Regions from separate parts of the Saccharibacillus brassicae genome, predicted to be linked through region 1. Evidence: riboswitches for the same ligand, from Rfam matches in the RefSeq annotation. Region 1 holds a riboswitch; each other region holds the start of a gene.

Region 1 (7,486 bases):
CAGATCGACGACGCGTGAAGCGCGCCCGGCGCCCGCTCCCGCCTCCGGCTCCTCCCGCCGCGCCCCGCCGGCGCCTGCTCTCTCCCCCGGCTCTCCTCGCCGTGCTCCGCCGGCGCCCAATCCCGCCTCCGAATCTTCCCCGGCATGGCCGCCTTTGATCACGACGATCTTCGCGCCGTAAGCGGCGATGCGCCGCGCGGCTTCGCGCCGATCCGCCATCGAGGCGATCGTCATGCCCGACAGCGCCTCCGCTTCGGGGATGTTCGGCGTGACGACGTACGCCAGCGGCAGCAGATGCCGCTTCATGGCTTCGATCGCGTCGGCGCGCAGCAGCTCCGCGCCGCCTTTGGCGATCATGACCGGGTCGACGACGACCCGGCTCCAGCCGAACGCCGCGATTCGCTCGGCCGTCTCGCGGATGATTGCCGCGTCGAACAGCATGCCCGTCTTCAGCGCGTCGACGCCGAGATCTTCGCCGACGGCGTCGATCTGCTCGCCTACCGCGCTTGGCGTCATCGGATAGACGCCGCGCACGCCCCGCGTATTCTGCACGGTGACGGCGGTAATCGCCGACATGCCGAAGACGCCCAGTTCCTGGAACGTCTTCAGGTCGGCCTGAATGCCGGCCCCGCCCCCGCTGTCCGAGCCGGCGATCGTCAGCGCCCTGAATACCGTCATCTCGCACCTCCGGCGCTTGCGGGCGCAATCGCTATCCGCCGTACCGCGTTCGCAGCCGCTGCCGCGGAAGCCTCGTCCAGCGCGGCCAGCGCATCGAGGAACGCGATCTGGAAGCTGCCCGGGCCGCGCCCGCCCGCGGCTGCGGCTGCCGCTTCGGCGGCGACGCCGTACAGCGCAAGCGCCGCAGCGCCCGCCCGCAGCCGGTCGCGTTCGACGGCGCGGAACGCGCCCATGACCGAAGTGAGCAGGCAGCCCGCTCCCGTGACCCGTTCGAGCAGCGCGTCGCCTCCGGTGACGACGTAACCGGCCGTCCCGTCCGTGATGACGTCTTCGCGGCCGGTAACGGCCACGACCGTGCCGAGCTTCGCGGCGGCCCGCATGGCCAGGTCCACGGCCGCGCCGCCGGCTTGCCCGCCCGCGTCGACGCCTTTGATCTCGCGGATCTCGCCGACGAGATGCGCGATCTCCGCGGCGTTGCCGCGCACGAGGTCGATCCGCACTTCGCGCAGCAGCCGAAGCGCGGACTCCGTGCGGTACGGCGTCGCGCCCGCCCCGACCGGGTCGAGCAGCACCGGCACGCCGGCTTCGTTGGCGGCCTGGCCCGCGATCGCGCACGCTTCGACCAGTTCGGCCGTCAGCGTGCCGAGATTGAGCACCAGCGCGCCCGAGACGCGCGCCATGTCCGCGACTTCCTCGCGCGCATAAGCCATGACCGGCGACGCACCGAGCGCCAGCAGGCCGTTGGCCGTAAAGTTCGTGACCACCGTATTCGTGATGTTATGTACCAGCGGCCGTTCGCTGCGCAGCCGCCGCAGCAGCTGCCCCATTTCCTGTTCCATCCTCGTCAGCCTCCCGATTTCGTGATGACATCCGCTTCGCGTGTACGCCCGGCCAGACCTAGACCGGCCATTCCTCCAGGCGATACGCCATGTCCCAGAACATGTACTCCAGCCGGCAGCTGGCGTCGAACTGCTCTTTGAGTTTGCGTTTGCGCGCTTCGCTCAGCGGCTCCGCCCATTGATCGAGCAGCTCCCGCATCTTGTCCGTCACGCCCGCTTCGCGGCTGCCGTAGAAATGCATCCAGTCGTAGAACGGATGCTCCGGACCCGGCTTCACTTCGTCCAGCAGGCGCTGCCCGATCTCCGCGTACGTCCACGGACACGGCAGCAGCGCCGCCAGAATGTCTTCCAGCGTGCCTTCATGGGCCGCGTTCAGCATGTGGCGGGTGTAATGGTGCGCCGACGGGGCAAGCGGATAGCCCTGCATCTCTTCGTACGTCACGCCGGCGCGCTCGCAGAAGTTTTGGTGCGGATGGATTTCGCTGTTGAGGATAAAAGCGATCTGTTCGTTGAACATCTGAATATGCTCGCGCTGTTCGCAGCGGGAGATCGCGATGCCGTAGATGCGCATGTACGCGTTCAGATATTCGAAATCCTGCTTGACGTAATGAATCAACTGTTCGCTTTGGAGCGTGCCTTCCGCGATGCCGCGGACGAACGGATGCTTGAAAATCGCTTCATAGATCGGGTCCGCCCCGCGGCGAAGCTGTTCGGTAAAAGACATGAATCATCGACCTCCAATAAGGGGATTCCCGCGCGAAAAGCAAGGTCCACCGCGGAGTTCCCCCGAATGAAAGCGCAAAAAAAGCCGCTCCGAAATGGAGCGGCTCCCGTTTATGCATCAAAAGTACAAACTTGTCGTTGTCCGAAACAGGGGTCCGGCTCCACTTCCCTACGCCGGTACGAGCCGGATCAGGTTCAAAGGGTCCAAGAGCTGTTCTTGTCTCAGCCGCGCAGCGGCTCCCCCAGTGGATCATGCTATTCGATTGACGCCCGAAGGCGGCGGGTCAGGTTACGTGTCTACTCTATCTCCGCCGCGCCTTCTTGTCAATGCTGCCGGTAGCGCAAATAGTGATCGATCAACGGCGAGCACATAAAAGCCGCCAGACTCGCCGTTCCGAGCGCGATACCCAGGGCGCTTGCGGTCAACCCGTCGAGCCGGTTCAAGTCAAAACTCGTAAAAATCATCATGAAGCTCGCCAGCAGAGACGCTCCCGAAGGAATATACGCCAGCTGCTGCTGATAAGGAAACTTTTTGTAGATCAAGTATGAAGCGCTCATCAGGATGATAAACGTCGATGCTGCCACAAACACGATGCCGCTCAGCTCGAACACCTCCTTGCACACGAGGATAGCACAAGTGCCTTTTGAAGAAGTGAAAATATTGTTAATGTTGCGATATCGACCCGCTCCTCGGTCCGCGGCACGCAGCCCGGACACAACGAATTCCAGCTTAAACAAAAAAGGACGCAGCGTCAACCAAGCGGGCGACGAACGGCGGTATTCCGTACTTTTTGACTGGTGGTTTATTAAACTTCTTTACGAAACAATCTTTTTTGTGCAAAATAGAGTCTAAGCAAAACCATTCACTCATTAAAGCGAGACAGCGAAAAAGCGAACACGCACAAAAGCAAAAGGAGGCTTACGGATGATCAAATCTGGTGGAGTGGACTCGGAAGTGATTGCGGCACATTTGAAGGAGGCGCTGGAGCAAAATCGGCTGCTGCTGACCGAACGTGCGGAACGGGACATGGAACGCGCCCATTTCGACGACGAGATGCTGAGTGAGTTCCTCCGCACGCCGCGGCGCATCGACAAATACGAAGGACGGCGCGACAACGGCTGCTCCTATATTTTATACGGCGTTCGTACGACGCGGGCTGTCGTGTCCGTGCATGACGGGTACGTGACGCTCGTCTGCCTGAAGCATAATCCGTTTCCCGCCGTCGGCTGACGCCGCGGACTAAGCACGGAGCGCATTTACCGCTTTGCTACCGCTGCATGAAGCTTCGAACCCCGGGCAGCCGGGATTCGGGGCTTTTTGGCATGTGTGGTTATAGACATAAGATCCAAAACCTTCAGGCTTTCTTTGCCAAACAAAAAACGGTTCACCCTTCTTATAGATTAACCATAATGTTTATTTTATAATCGACAAATTTTAGCAGACCGTAAATTAAGACTTGAAAAGAGAGTCGTTTTCGGTTTATTATTCGGTGTAAGCGGTATCAAAGTTATTTTTTCCATAAACCATGTCCTTCATTGTTCTATCTTGATTAACAAATTAATTTACTAAATGTTCTGAAGGAGACTATGTATGAACCGAAAAATTTGGGTAAAAACCGGCGTCACCGCCCTGACCGCCGCTCTGCTGCTTCCCCTGTCCGCCGATGTCCTGTCGCCGCCCGCCGCGGCTGCCGCTTCTCCCGCCGCAGCGCTGAGCCAAGCGGTACAGTTTCCGACGTTCAACGCCAAAGCCCCGACTTTCCGCGAAGCGTCCGTGCATGATCCGTCCGTCATCAAAGTCGGCGACACCTTCTATGTATTCGGCTCGCATCTCGCGGCCGCCAAGTCGAAAGACTTGATGAACTGGGACCTGATCGCATCCGGCGTGACGAATACCAACCCGATCATTCCCAACGTCAAGACGGAGCTCAAGGAAGCGTTGGATTGGGCGCAGACCGATACGCTGTGGGCGGCCGACGTTATCCAGCTTGCGGACGGCAAGTTCTACATGTATTACAATGCGTGCAAAGGCGACTCCCCGCGTTCCGCGCTCGGAATCGCCGTCTCGGACAAAGTCGAAGGTCCGTACAAGGATACGGGCATCATTTTGAAATCGGGCATGTGGGACCAGAAAAGCGAAGACGGCACGATCTACGATGCGACCAAACATCCGAACGCGGTCGACCCGGACGTCTTTTTCGATAAAAACGGCAAACTGTGGATGGTCTACGGTTCGTATTCCGGCGGGATCTTCATTCTCGAAATGGACCCGAAGACCGGCAAGCAGCTGCCCGGCCAAGGCTACGGCAAGAAGCTGATCGGAGGCAATCACAGCCGGATCGAAGGTCCGTACATGCTGTATAACCCGAAGACCGATTATTACTACATGTACCTGTCGTTCGGCGGACTGGACGCGGTTGGCGGCTACAACGTGCGCGTCATGCGCTCGAAGACGCCGGACGGTCCGTTCCTCGACGCGCAGGGCAACGATATGACCAACGTGAAGTCCGACCCGTCGAAGCCGCTGTTCGACGACGATTCGATCGAACCGTACGGCGTGAAGCTGATCGGCAACTACCTGTTCGAACGCAAGCTCGGCGATCCGGGTACCGGCGTCGGCTTCGGCGCCGTCTCTCCGGGACACAACTCCGCCTATTACGACGCGAAGACGGGCAAGCAGTTCCTCATTTTCCACTCCCGCTTCCCGGGACGCGGCGAGCAGCACGAGATCCGGGTGCACGAAATGTTCATGAACGCGGACGGTTGGCCGGTTGTCGCGCCGTACCGCTATGCGGGCGAGACCGACGCGTCGGCCAAAGTGCAGGCCGCGGAGATTCCGGGCGACTACCGCTGGATCGCGCAGGGCAAAGCCATCAGCGCCGACATCGTCTCCGACGTGTCCGTGACGCTCAAAGCCGACGGCACGCTTGCCGGGGCGGCCTCCGGTACGTGGAAGCTCGAAGGCGAAAACCGGGTCACGATCACGACGAACGGGGTCGTGTACAAGGGACTGTTTCTCCGCGGGACCCATCCGGTATCGGGCGAGCGCACGTTGACGCTGAGCGCCCTGTCCGCGGCGGGCACAAGCGTATGGGGCACCAAGACCGGCAAAGCCTCGGCCAAAGTCGCCGTATCCGCCGTCGACAAAGCGCTTGAGTTGAACGCTGCCGGCGATACGTATTACGATCTGACGCTGCCGGCTGCCGGCACCGAAGGCACGCAGATCGCGTGGACGTCGTCGGACCCGTCCGTCATTTCGAACGCCGGCGTCGTTACCCGTCCGGCCGCCGGAAAACAGGACGCCAAAGTCACGCTGACGGCGGCGATCACGAACGGCGAGGCGCGGAAAAACAAGTCTTTTAAATTGACCGTACCGGCCCGGGCGCAGAGCCCGCTGATCGCCGCGTACGGCTTCGAAGACGCTTCGAAAAACCGGCTCAAAGACGGTTCCCCGAACGGCTATAACGGCACGCTCGAGAACGGCGCGTCGTACGTCAAAGGCGGCAAAAGCGGCAAAGCCGCCGTGCTGAACGGCAAAGACGGCTACGTGAACCTGCCGGGCGCCGTCGCCGACGCGCAGGACTTCACGTTCGCCGGCTGGGTCAAATGGAACGGCGGCGCCGACTGGCAGCGCGTGCTCGATTTCGGCAGCGGCTTGGACCGCCATATGTTCCTGACCCCTTCGCAGGGCAAAGGCGCCCAGTTCACGATCCACCGCGACGGCAAAGACCAAAGTATCGTGAGCGCGGCTCCGCTGCCGACCGGCAAATGGGTGCATGTCGCCGTCACGATCGCCGGCAGCACCGGTACGCTCTACGTGGACGGCCAAGCCGCCGGCACCAATGCGGAGATGACCTACGACCCGCGCGACGTGCGCGCAAGCGAAGCCTGGCTCGGCAAAAGCCGCTTCGCTTCGGACGCCTTTTTCGGCGGCAGCCTGGACGAAGTGAAGCTGTACGACCGGGCGCTGAGCGCCGCGGAGATCGCGGCGCTGGCGAAGTAAGGCGGCCAAGTCGGCCGGCGAGTTGAAGGAGCGGCGGGACATCGCTCCGGCGTAAGTTCGGACGAACGCCGGCAGCAGCATTGATCTCATCCTCCGGTCATCGTCTGTTCCATTCATCGACCGTTCCCAAAAAGCCCACGACTTTTCGCGCTTGCCGCGAAAGCCGTGGGCTTTTTGTCAGTTCGTATCCAGCAGTTCGTCCAGCCACCGTTCCGCAAGCCGCGTCGAGCCGGGCAGGAACGGCAGGGCGCCGACGCCCACTTTGTCCAGGCTGCGGTAGAAGTGATGGCCGGCGAACTCCGTTTCGTCCGCGTACGGGAACAGCACGCAGGCGGACGCCACGCTGCGTTCGTACTGCCCGCTCTCCCCGCTGCGCCGCACGATGGCGTCGCGGTAGCGGTGCATGACGTTGATGTCTTCTTCCAGCGGACCCGGCGCATGATACAGCGAAGCGTAGGAACTGCCGGGGACGGCCGGGTCGATCCGGTATTTGGCATCGAGCACGAAGCTGGTCTCTTCCGCCCTGTCCGGGCGGCCCAGCGTCAGCAGCAGGTCCGGCTTCTGCTCCGTCGTCGGGCGGCTGCGGCCCAGCATCGACGGATTGTACAGCAGCGAGAGCCGCGCGCCGCTTGCGCGATGTTCGTATTCGATCCGCGAGCGGCCGCCGCGGATCAGCGACGGGAACAGGCCGCTTCGGTCGATCTCCGGACTCTGGCGGCGCACGACCCTGCAGCGGCTCGCCAGCAGCCGGTGCAGCTTCAGGAAGCACCAGTATTCGTAGAGCTGTGCGGTGTCTTTGACGGACAGCCGCGTCAGTCCTTCCCGCATGGACAGTCCTTTGAGCAGCAGCAGATGCAGCTTGTACATCTCGCGGTAGCCCGGTGCCATTTGCAGCACGAGGCTGACGTTCACGCGCCGCAGCGGAGCGGCGCCGCGCAGAAAATCGGCGTCCAGCATGACGCCGATCCGGCGCTTGATCCGCGCAAGCTCGCGGTCCAGCAGCGGATCGCGGCCGGACCGGCTGCGCTTGAGTTCGCGGCGCAGCGCCTCGACCCGGCGCTCGGTCCGCTCCAGCATCCAGCGCAGGAACCGGTTCTCGTCCGTATCGGCCGAGAGGATGCGCCGGGTCTCGCGCAGATGGGTCGGCGCGTAGCGGACCGGCTGCGCTTCTTCGCCGGACGGGCCGACGCCGCGCCCCGCCTGCGGCTGCCGCACATCAAGCGTGAGCCAGCCGCGCTCGTCG
Region 2 (7,486 bases), 1.4 Mb from region 1:
GCGCGCCCGCTGCCGCCGGCCCGCGCGGATGAATTCGACGGACGCCGCCGGCACCGCGAGTTTGGAAGTCAGGGTCATAAGGAACGCACCTTCGCTCTCATCGCCAGAATGATCAGAATCGGAGCGCCGACGAAGGCGGTCACGACGCCGACTTCAAGTTCGCCCGGACTGCCGATCAGCCGGCCGAAGACGTCGGATACCGTCAGGATGATCGCGCCCGCGACGGCCGACAGCGGAATGACGAAGCGCAGGTCCGGTCCGACCATGAGGCGGACCACATGGGTCGCCAGCAGGCCGATGAAGCCGATGGGCCCGGCCAGCGCGGTCGTCGCGCCGCACAGGATCACGCCGGCGAGCGCCGCGATCAGCCGCAGCGTGCCGGTCTTGACGCCGAGGCCTTTGGCGGTCTCGTCGCCGAGCGCCAGCGCGTTAAGCGCCGGCGAAGTGAGGAAGCCGATCAGCAGGCCGACGAGCAGGAACGGGAGGAACGTTCCGATACTGCTCCACGTGCCCGACCCGACGCTGCCGACCTGCCAGAAGCGGAACTGGTCCATGACGTGGGAACGCGGGATCAGGATGGCCGTGACGAGCGAGGAGAGAGCCGCGCTCGTGGCCGCTCCGGCCAGAATCAGCTTGATAGGCGTGGCTCCGCCGCGCCCCAGGGAACCGACGCCGAACACGAATACCGCCGTAAGCGCGGCGCCGGCCATTGCCAGCCAGATGTATTGGCTGGCCGTCGTCATATTCAGGAAAGCCATGCCGCACACCACGAACAGAGAAGCTCCCGTATTCACGCCCAGTATGCTCGGATCGGCGATCGGATTGCGCGTCACGGCCTGCATCAGCGAGCCGGATACGCCGAGCGCCGCGCCGCAGAACAGGCTGAACACGGTCCGGGAGATCCGTTTTCGAACGATGTTCGCTTCGTAGGAGTCGTTCTCCGGACGAAACAAACCGTCGATCAAATCGTGAAACGGCACTGCCCGCGAGCCGAATGCGAGGGAGGCGAGAATACTCGCTCCCAGCAGGATCAGGCTCACGATCAGTACCGTAAGGAAATGCTTCGGGATGTGCGGACTCGGACGGTGATCGCTCGAGACCGTAATCGGGTTCATCTTGTTTATTTAACCTTGTCGGCGGCAGCGCCGAGCAGCTTCATGTAATCGTCGATCGTGTACGCGATCGACAGCGGCGTCGGCGTTCCGGCCGCGACGAGCGGCGTATCCGCCGTGATGAAAGCGACGGAACCGCGTTCGATGGCCGGGATTTTGCCGAGCAGCGGATCGGCCTGCAGCGCTTCGAGCAGCTGGTCGTCGCCGTAGCCGACGATCAGGTCGACGTCGTTCAGCGCCTGGGCGTTCTCCGCGCTCAATTCAAGCGAGTAGCTGTCCGGATCGGTAATCAGCGAAGTGATGCTCTCCGGGTAAGTCAGGCCCATCTCTTCGAGGAACGAGACGCGCGTATCGACCGGCGTGTAGATGTGCAGCTTGGACAGATCGTCGGAGGAGAAGTTGACCCAGGCGATTTTTTTGTCCTTGAGCTGCGGGTAGGCGGCGAATTTCTCGTTAATGAGCGTTTCGGTGTCGGCGATCAGCTTCTCGCCTTCGGCCGGCATGCCCATGCCCTGGGCGATCAGTTGAACCTGCTCGCGCCATTTGGTCGTCCACGGGGACGTCGGGTAAGCGACGACCGGAGCGATCTCGCTCAGCGTGTCGTAATCTTCCTGCGTGATGCCGGAATAAGCGGCGAGGATCACGTCCGGCTTGGTATCGGAGATCGCTTCGAAGTCGAGGCCGTCCGTGTCCTGGAACACGTTCGGGTCGGCTGCGCCGAGCTCGTCCAGCTTTTCCTTCGTCCACGGCAGCAGTCCGCTGTCGTCCTGTACGCCGAAGTTGGCGGCGGAGAAACCGTCCGGTACGACGCCCAAAGCGAGCGCTACGTCCTGGTTGCCCCATTGGATCGTGACGATCCGTTCAGGCTTGCTCTCGATCACGGCATCGCCCAGCGCGCCCTTGATCGTAACCGGGTATTCCATGGCCGAAGCGTCGGCGGCAGCCGGTTCTTCTTCGGCAGCTGTCGTCGTGTCCGCGGCCGGAGCCGTTTCGGTCGTCGCCGAATCGGGAGTCGTAGCGGCCGGCTGCGCGCCGCAGCCGACGAGCGCCAGAACCAGCAGAATCGAGATCATGGCGGTCAGGAGCGAATATTTTCTTTTTCTGTTCATGATGAACCCCTCTCTGTGTGGAAAGCTTATTGGGTGGAGCAAAAGTCTACGCGGTGAATAAAAATGCAATAAAATGAGAAATATGATTCTGATAATGATTATCAACATCACTAAATATATCGGTATACAGGGAGCGCTGTCAATCGCAAATTTGAGCGCTCAGCCGGAAATACGTACGTATTTTCATAGCAAAACCTGACATTGGACGCGGAAAAGAACGGATCGAGCCGCAATTTTCGAACATTCGCAGACCAGGCACGCCAAAAATGCCCGTCGCACCAAGATCGGACATTTGGAAGGGAGAGCATACGAAAACGCCCCTACTGAAGTACGGACGTTAGCAGGCAGGGCATACCAAAAACGTCCGTACTTGGAGTACGGACGTTCGCGGCACGCAGGTTTAAAGTTCCGGACTTGAACATGCATGCTTATACGGAATTATACGAAAAGCGCAGGAAGCGGAACGACCGGCCCGGGCCGCTTGGATTTCACCAGACAGCCCGATGCTCCGATGGTTCGCCGGCCAGTCGGCTTACCGCCCGCTTACCGGCCCCAGGCCGATTCGGGCAGCTCGACCGGCAGGCTGAACGAGAAGCAGCTGCCTGTCGCCGACGAATGCTTCAGCCGCAGCTCGCCGTTCATCAGGTCGACGAGCTGCTTGCAGATCGACAGGCCGAGCCCGGTGCCGCCGTAGCGGTTGACGTAGTTGGCCGTATGCAGCTGCGTGAACGCCTGGAACAGCAGCGGCTGCTTGTCTTCCGAGATGCCGCTGCCGGTATCGGTGACGGTGAACGTCAGATGCACGTTGGCCTCGCGGTCGTCTTCGAGCGCGGCGCCCGAGGCGGACGACAGCGGCAGCACCGCTAGACTCGTCTCCCGGCCTGTTCCGGATTCGGCGGAGACGTAAGCTTCGATCCGGATCTCGCCTTCTTCCGTGAACTTCAGCGCGTTGGACAGCAGGTTGATCAGGATCTGCCGGATTTTGTTCTCGTCCCCGATCCAGAGATCCGGCATATGCATCGGAATGACCTCGTTCAGCTTGACGTTTTTGCGGGCGGCTTCCGAGCGGAACAGCTGCAGCACTTCGACCAGGCAGCCCCTGAGCGAGAACGGTTCGTACACGACTTCCATTTTGCCGGAATCGAGCTTGGAATAATCCAGGATCTGATTGAGGATCGTCATGAGGGAACTGCCGCTGGAATGGATCAGCCGCAAATACTGCCGCTGCGTCTCCGACAGATGCGTCGATTCGAGCATCTCGCCCATGTTCAGAATCGCGTTCATCGGGGTGCGGATCTCGTGGCTGAGAATGGCGAGCAGATTCGCTTTTTCTTCGAGCGTCTTTTTCCGTTCCTGCTCGGCTTCGCGCCATTTCTGGTACGTATGGTCGAGGGTTAGCATATTTTCGAAAAAAGCGGCCAGCGATTGCAGCAGCTCGACGTCCTGCGGTTGATACGCGTAAAAGTTGTCGTCGAACGCGCACAACGAGCCGAACACGCGGCCGTCGCCGTCCTTGATCGTGACGCCCATGAACGAGCAGCCGCCGATAAAAGGGGTCACGTCCATATTCCGGGTCAGCGGGTGGTTCCGGTTGTCGTCGATCACGAGCGGCTCGGGGCCGTGTTCGGTCACCAGATGGCAGTAGGAATCGGTGTGGTCGATCACGAGTCCTTCCTGTAAAATGACGGCGCTCCGGTTGATCGTATTGAGCACTTTGGTCTCGTATTCGTCGCTCAACGCGATGCAAAACGTGTTCGCGGGAATGATCTTGCAGGCCGTATCCACGATTTGGGCGGCCGAGGCGTACAATTTTTCGGACAAAACGTCCATCACGTCGATATAACTCGTCTTAAGCAAAGCGCACCTCCAAATAAATAAACGTTTCGGGACAAAGAAAAAACCATTTATTAAAATATTTGCGTAAAATAGGAATAGGAGTATGAAAAAGAGAGCGAATAAACGTAGATAATGTCGGAAAAAGACGGATTTCTACTAAGTATGTTCTGTTATAAACTCATAACGGCTTCTCCTAAACAGGTATCGCGTACGCTTGGCGCAAAAAAAGTCGAATCGCCGGCCGATCTCCCCGTTGCCAAGCGTCGAACGATTCGTTATGCTGAATTCAAACCGAATATGAATGCGGGTGCTGGATGAAGTCCGGCTGAGATGGGAGCCTTGTGCCCCGGACCGTTAATCTGATCCAGGTAATGCTGGCGTAGAGAACCTCATTCGAATTGTTCAAGCCATTCGTGTATTCTCCGAATGGCTTTTTTGTTTGTTCACGCACAAAGCGGGGAGGACGATCATGAACGACGACCTATCGAAAACAACGGAAATAACCCGGAACGCCGCTGCGCAAGCAGGCGGCGGGGCGGACGACGAACGGTACTCCCGGCAGAAGCTGTTCGCGCCGATCGGCGCCGAAGGACAGCGCAAGCTGTCGGAACGCGCCGTGTGCATTGTCGGCATGGGCGCGCTCGGCACGGTGCTGGCGAACCATATGGTCCGCGCCGGCGTCGGCAAGGTGCGCATGGCGGACCGCGATTACGTGGAGCGCAGCAACTTGCAGCGGCAGATGCTGTACGACGAAGAAGACGCGGAGCGGTCGCTGCCCAAAGTGGTGGCGGCAGAGAGCAAGCTGAAGCGGATCAACTCGTCCGTGGAGATCGAAGCGGTGTTTGCCGACGTGACGCCCGGCAATATCGCGCAGCTGCTGGACGGCGTCGACCTGGTACTGGACGGAACGGACAATTTCCGGACGCGGTTCCTGCTCAACGACGCCTGCTACGCGCACGGTATTCCGTTCGTGTACGGCGGCGCGGTCGGGTCGAGAGGGATGAGCGCGATCTTCGTGCCGGGCGAGACGCCGTGCCTGCGCTGCTTCATCCCGACCGCCGATTCCGGCGGCGAGACGTGCGACACGGTCGGCGTGATCGCGCCGATCGTCGATATCGTCGCTTCCTACCAGGCGGCCGAAGCGCTCAAATATCTCGTGGGCGACCGCGAAGCGCGGCGCGGCACGCTGCTGTCCATCGACGTCTGGAACAATCGCCAGCACGAACTCGGTTCGGTGCGCGCGCGGCCGGACTGTCCCTGCTGCGGGCTGCGGGAATATCCGGCGCTCGCCCGCGAAGCGGAGACGACGCTGTCGCTGTGCGGCCGCGATTCGATCCAGATCGCGGGACACGCGCCGTTCGAGCTGGAATCGTGGCAGCGGCGCCTTGCGCCGGCGGCGCGCAGCCTCAAAGCGAATCCGTACCTGATCCGGGCCGAGCTGCCGGGCGGCGAGCGGATCGTGCTGTTCGCGGACGGGCGGGTGCTTGTGCAGGGGACGGACGATCCCGTTCGGGCGCGCACGATTTACGACCGGTATGTCGGGGATTAGGCCGGGTTGCCCAGCAGGGCAGACGCAGGCGCAAGACAGGGGCATAGAACGGAATCGAAATCGAAATCGAATGTGAAAAAACAGGGAGGCGAATCTTTTGCGGGACTTCAGATTATATGCGATTACCGGCGAGAACTTTCATCCGGGACGCGAACTTGCGGACGTCATGGAGCAGGCGATCATCGGCGGCGCCGACATTGTCCAGTTCCGGGACAAGCACAGCGATCCGGCGGAGCGGCTGCGCAAAGCGCGATCGCTGCGGGAGCTGACACGGCGTTACGGCATTCCGTTCATCGTGAACGACCATATCGACCTGGCGCTGGAAGTGGACGCGGACGGAGTGCATCTGGGACAGGGCGACGTGCCGCTCGAAGAAGCGCGGCGGCGCATGGGCTCCAAAATCGTCGGCATCTCGACGCATGCGATCGAAGAAGCGCTGCTGGCGCAGGAGCAGGGCGCGGACTATATCGGCGCCGGTCCCGTGTACGCCACGCAGACCAAAGCCGACGTCGTCGCGCCGGTCGGGCTCGGTTATATCCGCGAAGTGTCCGAGCGGATCGGCATTCCGTTCGTGGCGATCGGCGGCATCAAGCTGCACAATGCGGACGACGTGATCGCGGCCGGCGCGACGCGGCTGTGCGCGGTCAGCGAGATCGTCGGCAGCGACGATCCCGCGGAGGCATGCCGGGCGTTTATTCGCATACTGGACAGGAAAGGGTGAGCCTTCGAATGGTGGAATTGATCATAAACGGAAGCAGGCAAGAGCTGGAAGCCGCCACTTTGGCGGACGTCGTGGAGCGGCTCGGTCTGACCGGGCGGCCGATCGTGGCGGAAGTGGACGGCGAGGTGCGCACGTCGGAGCAGTGGGCGTCGACGCCGGTCACGCCGGGCATGAAGATCGAATTGGTCCATTTTGTGGGAGGAGGCTGAACCGATGAACGAATATGAAGATGAATACGGATACGACAACGGCCAAGCAGCAGCGGGAGCAGAGGGCCGCGCCGACTCGGCGCGGCCGGCAGAGCGGATCGAACCCGGCGGCGACGGCTGGAGTCTCGGCGGCCTGAACATGCAGTCGCGCTTTTTCCTCGGGACAGGATTGTTCCCGAACCCGTTCGTGCAGACCGAAGCGATCGCCGCGTCCGGCACGGAAGTGCTGACGTTCGCGATCCGGCGCGTCGATCTGGAAGCGGCGGAAGACGATTCGATTCTCCAGCATCTGGAGCAGGGCGCTTACCAATTTCTCCCGAACACGTCGGGCTCACGCACGGCGGAAGAAGCGGTGCGAATCGCGCGGCTTGCGCGCGCGTCGGGCCTTAGCGATTGGATCAAGGTGGAGATCTGCGCCGACGAGCGGACGCTGCTGCCCGATCCGATCGAGACGCTGCGGGCGACCGAGATTCTCGTCAGGGAAGGCTTTACGGTGCTGCCGTACATCTCGGACGATCCGGTCATGTGCCGGCGCCTGGAAGAAGCGGGCGCGGCGGCGGTCATGCCGGGAGGCGCGCCGATCGGCACCGGCCTCGGCATCTTGAATCCCTACAATATTAGCCTGATCGTCGAGCGGTCGAACGTGCCGGTCATCGTCGACGCGGGCCTCGGCACGGCCAGCGACGCGGCGCTGGCGATGGAACTCGGCGCTTCGGCGATTCTGATGAACACGCCGGTCGCCAAAGCGCAGGACCCCGTCGGCATGGCACGGGCGATGCGCCTTGCGATCGAAGGCGGCCGGCTCGCCTATCTGTCGGGCCGGATGCCGAAGAAGCGGTACGCGTCGGCCAGCAGCGGCTTCGAGTCGCTGATCGTGGAATGAGCGGGGGAGCGGCCATGAACGATTCGTTCCTCGTGCTTGGCGGAGGTATCATCGGCTTGTCCTGCGC
Region 3 (7,486 bases), 2.4 Mb from region 1:
GGTAGCGGCCGAAGATCAGGGCCGCCGGACCGTCGGCCAGTATCGTGCCGTCGCCCCGGAACAGGACGACCCGGTCGACCCAGTCCAGCACTTCTTCGAGCCGGTGCTCGACGATGATAACTGTCCGGCCTCCGGCGACGCGGCGAACGGCGTCCCAGATCGTGCGCCGCCCTTCCGGGTCCAGCAGCGCGGACGGCTCGTCGAGCAGCAGCGTGTCCGGTGCGAGCAGCAGCACCGACGCAAGCGCGAGGCGCTGCTTCATGCCCTGCGACAGCGAGCCGATCGCGACGTGCGGGTCGGGCAGGTCCAGCCCGACTTCGCGCAGCGCCTGTTCGATCAGCGGCCGCATCCGCGGCGCGGGCACTTCCAGATTCTCCAGCACGAAAGCCAATTCTTCGTCGACGTAAGGCATACAGAACTGCGTGTCGGGGTCCTGGAACACGATGCCCGCCGAATCCGGCACGCTCAGCCGCTCCGCCTTGAGCGGCACTTCCGTGATCCGCGGGATGATGCCGCCGAGCACCTGCAGCAGCGTCGATTTGCCGCAGCCGCTCGGGCCGAGCAGCAGCACTTTTTCGCCGCGGCGGATTCGGAGCGACAAATCGCGAAACAGCAAGTCCGGCGTGCCGGGAAATTTCAGCCGCAGCTTCTCCGCTTCGGCGGCGTATTCGACCTTGGGCTCCGGCTGTTCAGCTGTCCAGCGCATCGTATTCTTTCCTCTCCACCGGCCGCAGCGACTGGGTAACGCCGGCTTTTTCGAGCAGCTTCGCCAAGCCGTACATCAGGTACCCGGCGATGACGAAGCCGCTGATCGTCCGCAGCGAATATTTCAGAATAAGCAGCCACGTCGCGTATTCCGTGACGTACCCGTAATAAATGTCCGCCAGCAGCGAGCCGGCGGCCGCCGCGATACCGGCAAGGCCCGCGACGAAAGCGCTGGTGCTGCGGTAACGGAACGCCGCGAAGACCAATTCGGCGCCCAGCCCCTGCACGACGCTGTAGAGCAGCAGTTGGATGCCGTAGGCGCTGCCGAAAGCGATCTCCAGATGCGCCGCCGCGATCTCGGCGATCAGAGCGACGCCGGGCTTGCGGATCAACAGAAACGCAAGCGTCGAAGCGGCGAACCACATGCCGTAGACCAGCTCGTCCGACTGGACGAACAGCAGCCCCGCGATGCTCGATACCGATGCCCACAGATGGTAGACGACGCCCAGCACGAGCGATACGACGACCGTGACCAATACGTCGGTCAGCGTCAATCCTTTGCGCCGCGAAGGCGCCTTTTCACTTTTGATACCCATTGTCCCATTCTCCCCGCTCATAGTCGTTTGCTGCGGTAACGACGAGGGTTCGCCCGGCATTTTCGCTGCCGGAAGCGCAAAAAAGCGGCTTTCCGGCATAAAAATGCGCAGAAAGCCGCCGATTTCACGGACGGATACGAATTCTCTACGCTGGCATGATCCAGATCAGATTAACGGTCAGAAGCGGTCAAACGGCTTCAATCTCAGTCCGGCTCGCCCGGACCCCCGTATCGTTATGCAGTTGCTTTTCACCCTACACCTTTTGGCGCGGCAGCGCAACAGCGAATTTCCGCATGCGCCGCTTAGGTAGGTCTCTTACTTCATGCCGCGCCGCAAAATCCGCAGCATAACGGCCTGCACCAGCCGGTCCGGCAGCCGCTTTTTGAACCAGACGAGCGCGGCCGCCCCGCGCGGCAGCACATAGCGAAAACGGCCGCGGCCCCGCCGTCCGAGCGCCAGGTCCACCGCGAGCTTCGCCACGTCGCGCGGATCGCCGCCGCTCTGCGCGCTGGCACGCGACATATCGAGCATCCGCTGCAGCGCCGCCTCGTTCGGCGAATGCTCCGCCCGGTGAATGCCGGCGAAGCCTTTGTCCCAGATCTCCGTCTTGTACGACGCCGGTTCGAGCACGTAAGTGCGGATACCGTGCGGAGCCGTCTCAAGCGCGAGCGATTCGCTGAAGCCTTCGATCGCGAACTTTGACGAGACGTACGGCGCGTAGCCGGGCAGGCCGATCGCGCCGCTGACGCTGCTCATCTGGATGATGCAGCCGCTTCCGGCCTCGCGCATGTACGGGACGACCGCGCCGGTCATGGCGATCAGGCCGAACACGTTGACCGCGAACTGTTCCCTCCAGCCGTGCATCGGCACTTCGCCGATGAATCCGCCCATCGCGAGTCCCGCGTTGTTGACGAGAATATCGATCCGCCCGAACGCTGCGCCAATGTCCGCCACCGCTTCGGTCACGCGTGCGTCGTCACATACGTCAAGCGCCACCGGGAAGATCAGGCCCGACACCGGCCCGGTTCCGAGCGGAATCAGGCCGCGCGGTTCGATCGTCTTCCCGGCGTCTCCGCTCCGATTCCGGACGGCGCCGGCTTCGGCTCCAGGTTCTGCGTCCCTGCCCGCTGCGACTTCCGCCCCTGCCGCGCGGTCGGCTTCCCGCGCCGCGGCCAGCAGCCGCTCCGCCGCTTCCGGCCGCCGCATGCAGGCCGCTACGCGCACCCCCTCCGATGCCAGCCCGATACAGATATGCAGGCCGAACCCGCTCGACGTGCCTGTCACGATCGCCGTTTTATTTTTCGTATCCATGTTTCGGCGCTGCTCCTTCACTTGGACCGCTCCCCGTTTGTCAATTTTCATTACATTATACGTTTGCTTGCTTTACATAATATCGACCAAGTGATAGCGTTGATCTATTCCCCTTACGAACGGACTCCTCTTCTGGATCACTCTGTTTACCCTTTCCTTTTCATGCACCCCTGATAGAAATAAAGCTCTCTTTATTTCTTTTTTTCGTTCTGTTTTATGTAAAAATATGAAAAGGAGGATTTATCATGATAAATCCAAATCTCCAACCTGCCACGCCCGGAATCAAAGCCGTTTTCGTTGGAACCAGTTCGCCGCGCGAGTGCGGATTGGCCGTTTTTTCCCAGGATATGATGAGCCAGTTGGCCCTGCTGGGCGACTTCGCTCCCCCGTCCATTATAGCGGTAGAAGACGAAAGAGCGTATGCGTACCGCAGCGAAGTGATCGGCAAAATCGCGCAGAACCGGCTTGACGATTATTTACGGGCCGCGGATGACCTCAACCGGAGCGACGCGGACGTCGTCGTCATCCAGCACGAATTCGGCATCTACGGCGGCGACAACGGCAGCCATATTCTCGATTTCGCCGCGGCGCTGCACGTTCCGTTCATCGTCATTTTTCATACCGTGCTGGCCGCCCCGTCTTCGGAGCAGCGCCGGATCATGCAGGAACTGGCCGCGCTCAGCTTCAAGGTCGTCACGATGGCGCGCAACAAAATCGCCGATTTGACCGACGTGTACGACATCTCGCCGACCAAAATCGAGATGCACCATCACGGCGTCCCGACTGTGCAGACAGAGAGCCGCGAGCAGCTGAAAGTCCGTTACGGGCACGAAGGACGCCAGATCCTGTCCACGTTCGGCTTCCTCAGTCCCGGCAAAGGCATCGAATACGTCATCGAAGCGATGAGCCGCGTCGTGCTTACCCATCCCGAAGCGCTGTACATCATCTGGGGCCGTACCCACCCTAGCATCAAGCGCCGCGAAGGCGAAGTGTACCGGGAAAGTCTCCAGCAGCGGGTCGCGGAACTGGGCCTCGGCACAAACGTGCTGTTCGTGGACAAGCATCTGTCGCAGGAAGAAGTTGTGCAGTCGCTCGTTATGTCGGACATCTACCTCACCCCGTATTTGGGGCAGGATCAGGCGGTCAGCGGGACGCTCGCGTTCGGCATCGGCTACGGACGGGTCGTCATCTCGACGCCTTACCGCTATGCGCAGGAGATGCTGGCGGACGGACGGGGACTGCTGGCGGAGTTCCGGGATTCGGTCTCGCTGGAAAAACATATCCTGAGCGTCTTCGATCAACCGGAGCTCAAAGCGGACATGGAACGCCGGACGCTCCAGCTCGGAAGCACGATGCACTGGAACCATATCGCCGGCGAATACGCGGCGCTGCTGCGCACCTGCTCCGCCAAAGGAAGTGCCGTTTGAACACCGCCCCGAACCCCGACGCGCTCTCCCTGTCGTACCTGCGCCGGCTGACGGACGACACCGGCATTTTTCAGCATACCAAATTCGGCGTGCCCGACCGTTTCCACGGCTATACGTCGGACGACAATGCCCGGGCGCTGATCGCCGCCGCGCTGGCCTATGCGGCCCAGCCGGGCGAGACGACGCTGGATCTGGCGCATACGTATACAGCTTTTCTGTATCACGCGCAAAATGACGACGGCAGCTTCCGGAACTTCATGAATTACGACCGCTCGTTCGCGGAGACGATCGGTTCCGAAGACTGCCAGGGCCGCTGCGCCTGGGCGCTCGGCTCGGCGATCGCAGACAGTCCGCTGCCGGACAATCTGCAAAATACGTGCAAGTACATGCTGAACCGCGCGCTGCCGCATCTGGAGGAGATTCGTTCGCCGCGGGCGATGGCGTACGCCTTAATCGGCCTGACTTCGATACTGGACGCTCCCGGGGCGCTGCTCTACGCGTTTCCTTACGGAGACGCGGACGCGCCGGACCCGGAGTTTCTGCCGCGCACGCGGATCGAAGCGCTGGTCGACAAGATGGCCGGCCGGCTGCTCGGCAGCTACCGGACGTATCGCAGAGACGATTGGCACTGGTACGAAGATTCGATCACGTACGGCAACGCCATGCTGCCCTGGGCGCTGCTCAAAGCGTCGCGGCTGCCGAACCGGACGGAGTACGCGGAAGCCGCGCGGGAAAGCCTTGATTTTCTGCTGCAAAAAACGTCCGCGCCCGAAGGATATTTCAAGCCGATCGGCAGCGACGGCTGGTACGTCCGGGGCGAAGCTCCGGCGCCGTACGACGAACAGCCGATCGAAGCGGCCGAGACGCTGCTCGCCTGTCTGGAAGCGTACGACCTGCTGGGCGATCCCGCTTACCGCGCTTTTGCGGTCCGCTGTTACGACTGGTTCCACGGCAGCAATTCGCTGCGCAAATCGCTGATCGACGCCCGGACGGGCGCCTGCTACGACGGTCTGCACGCCCGCGGCTTGAACCTGAACCAGGGTTCCGAGAACATCGTGTCCTACTGCACGGCCCAGGCGGCCATGCGGCCGCTGCGGCATGACGAGCCGGCCGCCGCGGCCGGAGGCCAACGCTCATGAGCATGCTGCGAAGCGAATGGACGGCCCGAACGTGCGAAGAACTGCTGCGCGATTACGTGCCGGCCGAGACCAAAGGCCGCAAACTTGTGTTCGAAGGCGTGGACGGACGCGACGTGTACAATATTACGGCTCCGTTCCGGAACGAAGGCGAATGGTATATGGCGGGACGGGTGGAAGAACGCAATTCCGAAGATTCGGAAGTCGTCTTTTTCACGGCCGAGAACGGCATCTGGAAAGCCAAAGCCGATCTGCCGCGCTTCCGCCTGCAGGACCCGTTTATTACGCGGCTCGGCGGCGAATGGATCATGGGCGGCGTGCAGCTGCACTTCTCCAAAGAACCCGAACGCAAAATCGACGGCTGGCGCACCGTGCTGTACCGCGGAAGCGTGCTGCACGATTTGACGCACGTCAAGTCCGGTCCGTGGAACATGAAAGACATCCGGCTGACGCCGCTGATCGACGGCACGGTCGGATTCTTCTCCCGGCCTTTCGGCGTGGAAGGACGGGTCGCCGTTATCGGATTCAATATCATCCAATCGTTCGAGGAGCTGTCCGAGACGATCTTCCTGCACGGCCATCTGTTCCGGGACCAGTTCGTCAAGGAAGAATGGGGCGGCGCGAACGAGATCCATATGCTGAGCAACGGCATGCTCGGCGTGCTCGGTCATATTTCGCGCCGCGACGCGGACGGCATGCTGCATTATCATGCGATGACGTTCGGGCTCAACCCGTGGACGCTGGAAAAAACAGAGCTGAAGATCGTCGCGGTCCGCGGCGATTTCCCCGACGGTCCGGCCAAGCGTCCCGATCTGGTCGACGTCATCTTCAGCGGCGGGCTGATCCGCGAAGCGGACGGCCGGGCGGTGCTGTACGTCGGCGCAAGCGACACGGAAGCGTACAGCCTTGAGCTGGGCGATCCGTTCCTCGAGTACGAACGGCTGCCCGCCGTTTGCGCCGAAGATCCGCACGGCCTCAAAGGGAAATGAAGCACGCACCAAAAAGACCTCCGGAAAAATTCCGGAGGTCTTCGGGTTTCCTGCGCATCGGGCCCGGCCGCAAGGCCGTCGTCCGCCGTGCAAGAAAATATGTAGGCTTCGGGCGCAAGCCGTCCGCCTCGGCGGACACAGGCGCACTGTGCATACGGGTGCCGCATCGTGCATATATGGTCGATCATTATGGACGTTGAAAAGAAATCAGAACCACAATTCGCTTTGTTCGGCCGCTTTGACCCGGCGCAAACGGTTGCGGAAAATGGCATTGCCCCCGGTACGCCCCGCGCCGCAGCTAATCCGTCTTTTGATTAACATGATCGTTCCTCCTTCCTCATTCCCGCGCTATCGCGTCTAAAGAATGAAAGCTAACGAATCATTACCCCGCGGTGTGACTCTCTAAACAGCGCGGCGGAAGATCCGATTAACGGAGCGGGAGGAACCGCCGCCCCGCAAGGCGGGGTCAGCGTATTTCGGACGGACTTTTGCCCGTGTACTGCTTGAACTGCCGGCTGAAAAAGAAAATGTCCCGGTAGCCGAGCGCTTCCGCCACTTCCGTGACGTTCATGCCGGCATGGCCGAGCAGATGCTGCGCGCGTTCGATCCGCATGCGAATAATGTACGATTGCACCGAGGCTCCGACCAGTTCTTTGAATTTGGCGGAAAAATACCTCGGCGACAATCCGGCCCGCGCGGCCAGGTCTTCGACCCGGTGGGCGAGGCTCGGATGCTGCCGGACGTAGTTGGCCGCTTCGTGCACGACCTCGTACAGATGGTTGCTGCCCCGGCGTTCCGACGGTTGTTCGCGGTCGCCGCGCAGCAGTTGGATCATCATCTGCTTGAGCAGCAGCTTCGCTTCTTCTTCGGCCCCGTACGCTTCGCTCAGCAGCAGGCGGACGTAGCGCGACAGCAAATATTCGAAGTCGACCGTCTCGTCCAGCATGCGGTACGCATGCGGAATATCGGTCGTCTCTCCTTCGATATTGAAATGGATATACGTCAGCACGAGCGGCTTCTGCGGATTGTGCGTGGCGCTCGTATGGTCGCCCGGCCGGAACAGGAAACAGCTTCCTTTGCCGATCTCGTGCGGTTCGTCGTTCAGCAGCAGCCGCCCTTCCCCGCTCCAGACGTAGAACAGGTCATAGTTCTGGAGCGGCTGCTCGCGTTTTTGCCATTTCCAGCCCGGTTCGCACGCGATCTTCGCGACGTAGGGCGTCAAAATAAAAGAGGATGGCGGCACGTTCAGCAACGGTACCCGCTCCTTTCTTCGTGTAAAAGTAATGGAAGATGCCGGCGGACAAGCGGCGCGGCATCCGAAC
Region 4 (7,486 bases), 750 kb from region 1:
GGAAAAAGGACCTTCGAACGGCCACGGGCCGTCGGTTTCGCTCATGACGAGCGTTTCCGGGTAGAGCCGGGCCAGGTCGCGGATTTCTTTTTCATAGAGCAGGTCCGGGGTAAAAGAAATCCGGTAGCCGCTCGCGATCATGCGCCGGACGGTGTGCTCGGAGCCTTTGAACCAGTGGAAATGCGCGCGTTCGACGCTGTATCGCTCCAGCAGGTCGCACGCGGTATCCGCATCTTCGTACACGGCGTGCAGAGCGATCGGCAGGTCGTGCCGGGCGGCAAAAGCGACGAAGCGTTCGAGCAGCCGGACGTATCCGTCTTCGTCGAGGCTTTCGCCGCGTTCCGACGCTTCGAGCCGGCTATAGTAAGGCAGGCCGACTTCGCCGACCGCCGTCATGCGCGGCGGTTGGGCAGAATTTGAAGGCGCGGAAAGCAAACAGGGTGCTGCCGATTTCTGCACGCCGGACGCCGTTTCGGGCGTGGACTCTGCCGGCGAAGCCTCTTCCTCTGCCTGCGCATCTGCCCGTTCGCCTATCCCCTCACTTGTCGCAGCCCGGGCTTCCATCCAGGCGAATAGCGCTTCTTCTTCCTCGGGAGTCGGCAGCGGCTGCTCGGGATGGAAGCCGTAAGCCGGGCGCACGACGTCCGGATATTGTATCGCCAGCGCCTCGGTCCGGCGCGCGGATTCCAGGTTCATCGAGACGGCAACGACAAACGCTCCACCTTCGTCCTGGAACTCGCTCAGCATGCGCGCCGCCTGCTGCGGATCGTACTGCTCCAGATGAATATGCGAATCGGCCAATTTGGCGCTCATGGCGGACGAACCTCCTGTCGTTTTTTTATATGAAAAAAAGCGGCGGGGCGCAAAGGGCAGGGCGAAAAAGGACGGGCCGTCCGGACCCTTTAAAACCCAAACCCAAACCCAAACCCAAACTAAAATGTGTGCAAAATGACAACATTTTATACCGAAACAAGCCGATTTTGCGAAAAAGTGTTCATTATGCTCACATTTTCCGCGAAAATCGGCCCAAAACGTACTTAAAGCTCGGATTTGTTGTCATTTTGATCACTTTTCGCTAAAAAATCGGATTTCCGGGTGAAAATGTTGACGAAAGGTCAACATTCCCTCAGCCTACGCTGCGACTGCGACTGCGACTGCGACTGCGACTGCGACTGCGACTGCGACTGCGACTGCGACTGCGACTGCGACTGCGACTGCGACTGCGACTGCGACTGCGACTGCGACTGCGACTGCGACTGCGACTGCGACTGCGACTGCGACTGCGACTGCGACTGCGACTGCGACTGCGGCTGCGGCTGCGAGGCCGTCTTACCCTCTCGCAGCCGCGTCGCGGCTTTTGCGCTGCTCTTCCTTCATCAGTCCGGTCAGTTCGCGGCGCAGCGCCAGAAATTCCGGCGTTTCCGCGATCTCTTCGCGGCGCGGGCGCGGGAACGGGACTTCGATCCGCCGAAGCACGGCGGAAGGGCGGCCGGACAGCACATAGATCGTGTCCGACAGCAGCAGCGCTTCCTCGATATGGTGCGTGACGAACAGCACGGAGCGCCGCGTCTCTTCCCAAATATCGAGCAGCCACGCTTGCATCTCGCTGCGGGTAAAAGCGTCGAGCGCGCTGAACGGCTCGTCGAGGCACATAAGTTCGTGCGGACTGAGCAGCGCGCGCACAAAGGCCGCGCGCTGCTGCATGCCGCCCGACAGCATGTGCGGATACGCCTGCTCGAAGCCGGCGAGACCGGCGCGCGCCATCCAGCGGCGGGCTTCTTCGAGCGTCTCCCGGCGCGAGGCGCCGTTGATCTCGCGGTCGAGGATCACGTTGCTTTCGATCGTGCGCCAGGGAAGCAGCGCCGGCTGCTGCGGCATGTAGGCGATATGGCCGCGCTCGCCGGTAATGACCCGGCCGTCCAGCGCGATCTCGCCGGCGTCCGGCCGAAGCAGTCCGCCGATGAGGTGGAACAGCGTGCTTTTGCCGGAACCGGACGGTCCGATCAGGCTGACGAACTCGCCCTCGCGCACTTCGAGCGAGACGCCGCCGATGACGGGCAGCGGCTTGCGTCGGCTGCCGAACGATTTGCTTACGCCGGACAGCGCCAGCTTGACCGGCGAATCGTGCCCGCCTCCGGAAGCGGCTCGCAGCTGCGCGTGTTCTCCGTCAGCGTTCCTGCCGCCGGATTCAAGCCGGCGGCCCGCATCCGCTCCGGCACCGCTCCCGCCGTTCTCTACCCCGCGCCGCGAATCGCTCTCGCCATGCTCTACCTCGCGACGCGCACCGCTCCCGAGCCTACCGTCGTCTCCGACTCTTTTAACCGGCAGGCCGTTCTCTTCGATTCCGCTCATCCCGCTCATTCCGCTTCGCCTCCTTCCGCGTTCCCGCTTCGGCGTCCGCCGCGCACGACGAGCCGCTCGATCAGCGTGACCAGCAGGAACAGCAGCAGGCTGAGCGCGACGATGATCACGATGGCGGCGAAGATGCGGTCGGTGCGAAACGCCGATTTTTGCAAAATCATGTAATAGCCGATTCCTTTTTGCGCGCCGATCCATTCCGCGATAACGGCGCCCATGACGCTGTACGTCGCGGCGATGCGCAGTCCCGAGAACAGGGAGGGCAGGGCGTGGGGGAACTCCAGTTTACGGAAAATTTGCACCCGTTTCGCCCCGATCATGCGCATGTAGTTCAGCATCGTCCGGTCGGTCTGCGCGAATCCGTCCATCGCCGAGACGGCGACGGGGAAAAAGCACACGAGCGTAATGACGATAATTTTCGGCAGCAGGCCGAAGCCGAACCAGATCATGAGCAGCGGCGCAAGCGCGATCGTCGGCACGTTCTGGCTCAGGATCAGCAGCGGATAGAGCGCCGATTTGAGCAGGGGCACCAGATGCAGCAGGCAGGCGACCAGCAGGCCGACCGTCGAGCCGATCGCGAATCCGATCAGCGTCAGCCGCAGCGTGGACAGCGTGTGCATCCAGAGCGAGTCCGCGCTGCGCGAAGCTTCGCCGGCGATCAGCGAAGGAGACGGCAGAATCCACGCTTCGATCGCGAAGAAGCGGACCGCCATCTCCCACACGAACAAAAACAAGAGGACCGCCACGAAGGGCGGCCACGCGGAGCGGAACCATCGGCCGAGCGTCAAGCGCAGGCTCATGGACGGTATTTGGCGGTCAGACGTTCGATGCTGATCCCGTCCGGACTCGGATAATGCGCGATTTTGATCTGGGAGATGACACTCGGCGCGCCGGCTTCGGTCAGCGCTTCATGCATCTGCCGCACGATCTCGAGCAGTTCCGGCAGTTCGCCTTCCATGGTCGTCTCCAGCGCGTGTACCTCGTATTTGACGCCGGAGCGCTGGATCACTTCGATCGCTTTGTCCACGTAGGGGATGGAGTCTTCGCCGTTCGGCGTCTTCGGGATAACCTGAATGCTAAGCAGGGTCGCTGCCATAAACCATCTTCCTCTCTGGGCTGAATTTTATCTGGATTCTATCCGAATCTTGTCCGAATCGGACCCGACCCGGAGTGCTTCTATTTCGCTGTCGGCAGATAGTCGTTGGTGAACGCCTTCGTGGAATCGAATTCGCCTTCGAGCAGGTTCTGCGAACTCATCCACTTGCCGTAGTTGTCCCATACTTCCGGCTTCTGCATGCCCCATTGGTCCGCGTCGTCGCGGTATTTCGGGCTGAGCCATTCCTGGCTCGCTTTGACCAGTTCGGGATCAAGGTCCGGCACGGCCTGGATCAGGATATCCGCCGCTTCGGCCGGATGGTCGATCGCGTATTCGTAGCCTTCGCTCGTCGCTTTCATGAACGCTTTGACCAGTTCCGGGTCGTCCGCGATCTGCTTCTCGTTCGTCGCGATGACCGGCGTGTAGTAGTCGAGACTGTCGGAATAATCCTTGACGTACAGCATGTCGATCGGTTCGCCGCGCAGCTTCGCTTCGATGCCTGTCCAGGCGTAGAAGATCCAGGCGAAGTCGATATCGCGTTTGACCGCGGTGAAGAAGTCGGCGTCGCCCATGTTGATGTTTTCCACTTTGGACACGTCCGCGCCTTCCTGGTCCATGATCGATTTCATGACCGCCGCTTCGACCGGGGAACCCCAGCCGCCGTACCGTTTGCCTTCGAAGTCTTTGGGCGATTTGATGTTCCGGTCGGTCGGAGCCGCGAAGCCGGACGTATTATGCTGGATGACCGCGGCGAGCGAGACGAGCGGAACGCCCTGGACGCGCGCCTGCGTGATGCTTTCCTGGTAGCTGATGCCGAACGGCACTTCGCCCGAAGCGACCATCTGGTCCGCGCCGCCGGCACCCGGCTGCAGGATCGTGACCTTCAAGCCTTCCTGTTCGTAAAAACCTTGATCCACCGCGGCATACAGGCCGGTGTGGTTCGTATTCGGCGTCCAGTCCAGCACGACGCTTACGTCGCGCAGCGTCTGCGCTTCGCCGCCATCCGCCGCTTTCGGGTCACCGGTCGCCGCAGGCGTTCCGCCGCCGGCACCGCCCGAGCAGGCGGTCAGCGCCAGCAGCAGCGCCGCGAGCGGAGCCGTCCATTTTATTCTTTTGCCGATCCCCTTGTGCGTGCTTCTCATTTCTCTGTCTCCTTCAACCGTATTGCCCGCTGCTTCATGCCCGCCGGAACGCCAAAAAAGCGCCCCGGATTCCGGGACGCGTCACGTCGATGCAAGCTGCGGGTCCCGATCGAGAAGCTAGATGGGGCAAACACGCTTAAACGTTCCTACGCTGGCATTACCCAGATCAGGTATAAGGGTCAGTATCTGCTTGGGATACACTCTCAGCCGGCCTTGCTTCCGGCACCCCCCGGGGGTTATGAATTTGTCGGGTTTGCTTCGGAGTCATTATAGCCTTTAAAAGAAAAGCTGTCCAGCGAACGAATCGATTCGGTAAGCATCCGGTTCACTTTCGTCTATTCGGGTACTTACTAATAGAGAGACGAACCACTGTAGCTCGAATACACCCATCTTGCTTAGGAGGCTTTATACCATGGACCAACAACAATTGGAACAAAAAATTACGGAAACTTTGGAACGTAACCGTTTCGGATCTTTCGCCACGGTCGAAGGCGGCCGTCCGAAAGTACGTTACATGACCGTATTCAATGAAGGCATGACCATCTATCTGGTCACCAGCTCCCAGACGCACAAAGTCGAAGAATTGGAGAAGAACCCAAACGTGGCGCTGCTGCTCGGCTTCGAACAAGGCGGAACGCAGGACGAAGTCCAGGTCGAAGGTACGGCCGAAATTACGCGTGACGAAGAGCTGCGCAAAAAGCTGTGGCACGATTCGTTCGAGCAGTGGCTCGAAGGACCGGAAGATCCGAATTACGTCGTGATCAAAATCACGCCTTCGCGTGCGGAATACGCCAAAAGCAAACACGAAGTGGAAGTTTGGGAAGGCTAAACCTCTTCTGAACGCATAAGTCAATTGTTGTATAAAAAGCTCCGAATCGGCCCAGTGGCGCCGGTCGGAGCTTTTTTGTATGAGAATTGTGTGAAATTGTTTTGATAATCAGCTAAAAGGTCTAAAAAATAAGTCGAAAGAACCCGATTCTAAAAGAGGGGCACTGGGTAATAGGTGAAGATTGAATCGCTTGCTGTCTAGGTTAAAGGAACCGGTTTTTTGGTCGGAGTGGATATTGCGTCAATTATAAGTTTTGGGGGGTTCCTTAAGTATGGAGCATATATGCAGCAGCTGTCAGCCGGTAAAGCCCATCGAAGATTGGGGTACCGTGTATTTGCGTCCCGTGACGGAGATGCTGAATGAGTTGGTCGAAGATCGCAACTGGAAATCGGGACGAAACGGCTACGAGAGCGGCGTTCTGTTTTTTTCATATACGAGCAAGGAACAATTTCTGGAGATGGCGGAATGGCTGAACAGCCTGCCGGTCGAATGGACGGAACCGCTTCAGGTGAAGATCTGCGGGGAAAAAGATTCGCCGGTTCTGCTGCCATGGCTGCCGTTCTCCCAGATCGCGGCGCGGTTTCAAAACATGGACATGGTCAGCATCATCACGCAGGAGAAATTCACAAGCTTCATGCAGCCGATCGTCAACGATCAGGAAGCGATCGTCGCTTACGAATTTCTGCTGCGCGCGGCTCCCGGGGGAGAGTCGTTCAATCCGTTTGAACTGTTCGACGTGGCGCGGCGTACCGGGATGCACTCGTTTCTCGACCGGGCGGCGCGAATCTCGGCGATCCGTCGCAGCGCGGAAGTGCTGCCCAAAGGCGTAAAACGTTTTATTAATTTTCTGCCGTCCTCGATCTACAATCCGGACTACTGCCTGAAGCATACGTTTGCCGCTATTCAGCGCTACCAGCAGGACCCGCAGGACTTCGTGTTCGAAGTGGTGGAGACGGAACGGATCAGCGACATGCCGCATTTGCAGCGCATCTTCAACGTGTACCGTTCGCGCGGCGTGTCGGTGGCGCTGGACGACGTCGGTTCGGGTTATTCGACGCCGGAAGTGTTGGCCAACCTGAAGCCCGATTTCGTCAAAGTCGACCGGGGCTTGATCGACCGCTGCGACGAATCGCCGGACAAGCAGCGCCGCATCGAAGAGATCGTCAACATTTCGTCGAGCTTCGGCGGCGTCGTGCTGGCGGAAGGCATCGAGCGGCGCGAAGAATACGAGTTCTGCCGCAGCCTTGGCATTTCGCTGGCCCAGGGTTATCTGTTCGGCCGCCCGGCGTCGGAACCGATCGCCGTCGGCTGACGGATTGCGATAATTAATCGGTCGTTTCTTTTGCGAAAAACAGAGCAGGCCTGCCCGGTGGGCGGACCTGCTTTTTGGTTTGGAAGCCGGCGATGCAGCGAGCGGGCAGGGGCGGCGAGTGCGTGCGTGGCTTTCCTATTCCCTCCGCTTCATGTTAAATTGGGAAGATGTGCCGGGAGCCGACGTTCGGTTTTTCGACCGGGCACAAGTATACATAGAAGAAAGTGGGAGAGAAATGGAAGAAAGCTGGCTGTGGCTCAAATACCTGATTCTGGGCATCGTGCAGGGCGCGACCGAACCGATCCCCGTCTCGTCCAGCGGTCACGTGATCGTCGCGCAGCGTCTGCTCGGCGTGGATCAGACGGGACTGACGTTCGAAATTTTAACGAATACGGCATCGCTGATCGCGATCATGTTCATTTACCGGCACGACATCTGGAGATTGATCACGGGGAGCTGGAAGTACATGCGCACCCGGAACGCGGCATACAAGTCGGACTTCATGTTCGCCGTCTACGTCGTCGTCGGAACGATCCCGGCCGTCGTGGTCGGCCTGCTGTTCAAAGATTGGATCGAAGCGACGTTCTCGTCGGTCAAGACGGTCGCGGTCGCGCTGCTGTTCACCGGCCTCGCGCTGTGGCTGATCCGCAACATGCGCGGCCGCAAGCAGGACGGCGACCTGAAATTCCGCGACGCCCTGCTGGTCGGCCTGGCGCAGGCCGTGGCGCTTATTCCCGGCGTGAGCCGTT

Evidence for each region. A riboswitch is a leader RNA that binds a small molecule or an ion and turns the genes downstream of it on or off. The one in region 1 is predicted to bind thiamine pyrophosphate.
Region 2: it holds a riboswitch for thiamine pyrophosphate, as region 1 does, so the genes downstream of both, FFV09_RS10115 (ThiF family adenylyltransferase) here and tenA (thiaminase II) in region 1, are expected to answer to the same signal.
Region 3: it holds a riboswitch for thiamine pyrophosphate, as region 1 does, so the genes downstream of both, FFV09_RS06180 (ECF transporter S component) here and tenA (thiaminase II) in region 1, are expected to answer to the same signal.
Region 4: it holds a riboswitch for thiamine pyrophosphate, as region 1 does, so the genes downstream of both, FFV09_RS12995 (ABC transporter substrate-binding protein) here and tenA (thiaminase II) in region 1, are expected to answer to the same signal.

Annotation. Positions count from the first base shown of each region.
Region 1 is NZ_CP041217.1:3,874,679-3,882,164, reverse strand. It holds gene thiD (bifunctional hydroxymethylpyrimidine kinase/phosphomethylpyrimidine kinase) at 1-678, opposite strand, end outside; gene thiM (hydroxyethylthiazole kinase) at 675-1,517, opposite strand; gene tenA (thiaminase II) at 1,576-2,241, opposite strand; TPP riboswitch at 2,390-2,494, opposite strand; gene FFV09_RS16035 (YesK family protein) at 2,565-2,825, opposite strand; gene FFV09_RS16030 (hypothetical protein) at 3,166-3,471, shown strand; gene abnB (arabinan endo-1,5-alpha-L-arabinosidase AbnB) at 3,832-6,243, shown strand; gene FFV09_RS16020 (DUF2357 domain-containing protein) at 6,421-7,486, opposite strand, start outside.
Region 2 is NZ_CP041217.1:2,430,360-2,437,845, reverse strand. It holds gene FFV09_RS10135 (FecCD family ABC transporter permease) at 1-78, opposite strand, end outside; gene FFV09_RS10130 (FecCD family ABC transporter permease) at 75-1,115, opposite strand; gene FFV09_RS10125 (iron-siderophore ABC transporter substrate-binding protein) at 1,121-2,221, opposite strand; gene FFV09_RS10120 (ATP-binding protein) at 2,765-4,078, opposite strand; TPP riboswitch at 4,351-4,461, shown strand; gene FFV09_RS10115 (ThiF family adenylyltransferase) at 4,527-5,606, shown strand; gene thiE (thiamine phosphate synthase) at 5,704-6,327, shown strand; gene thiS (sulfur carrier protein ThiS) at 6,336-6,536, shown strand; gene FFV09_RS10100 (thiazole synthase) at 6,541-7,419, shown strand; gene FFV09_RS10095 (FAD-dependent oxidoreductase) at 7,434-7,486, shown strand, end outside.
Region 3 is NZ_CP041217.1:1,512,543-1,520,028, forward strand. It holds gene FFV09_RS06175 (ATP-binding cassette domain-containing protein) at 1-706, opposite strand, end outside; gene FFV09_RS06180 (ECF transporter S component) at 690-1,301, opposite strand; TPP riboswitch at 1,426-1,540, opposite strand; gene FFV09_RS06185 (SDR family NAD(P)-dependent oxidoreductase) at 1,617-2,612, opposite strand; gene FFV09_RS06190 (glycosyltransferase family 4 protein) at 2,858-4,039, shown strand; gene FFV09_RS06195 (glycosyltransferase) at 4,036-5,178, shown strand; gene FFV09_RS06200 (DUF1861 family protein) at 5,181-6,164, shown strand; gene FFV09_RS06205 (helix-turn-helix domain-containing protein) at 6,631-7,416, opposite strand.
Region 4 is NZ_CP041217.1:3,123,843-3,131,328, forward strand. It holds gene FFV09_RS12970 (TatD family hydrolase) at 1-813, opposite strand, end outside; gene FFV09_RS12980 (ABC transporter ATP-binding protein) at 1,330-2,361, opposite strand; gene FFV09_RS12985 (ABC transporter permease) at 2,358-3,158, opposite strand; gene FFV09_RS12990 (thiamine-binding protein) at 3,155-3,454, opposite strand; gene FFV09_RS12995 (ABC transporter substrate-binding protein) at 3,535-4,596, opposite strand; TPP riboswitch at 4,723-4,836, opposite strand; gene FFV09_RS13000 (pyridoxamine 5'-phosphate oxidase family protein) at 5,009-5,425, shown strand; gene FFV09_RS13005 (EAL domain-containing protein) at 5,697-6,737, shown strand; gene FFV09_RS13010 (undecaprenyl-diphosphate phosphatase) at 6,973-7,486, shown strand, end outside.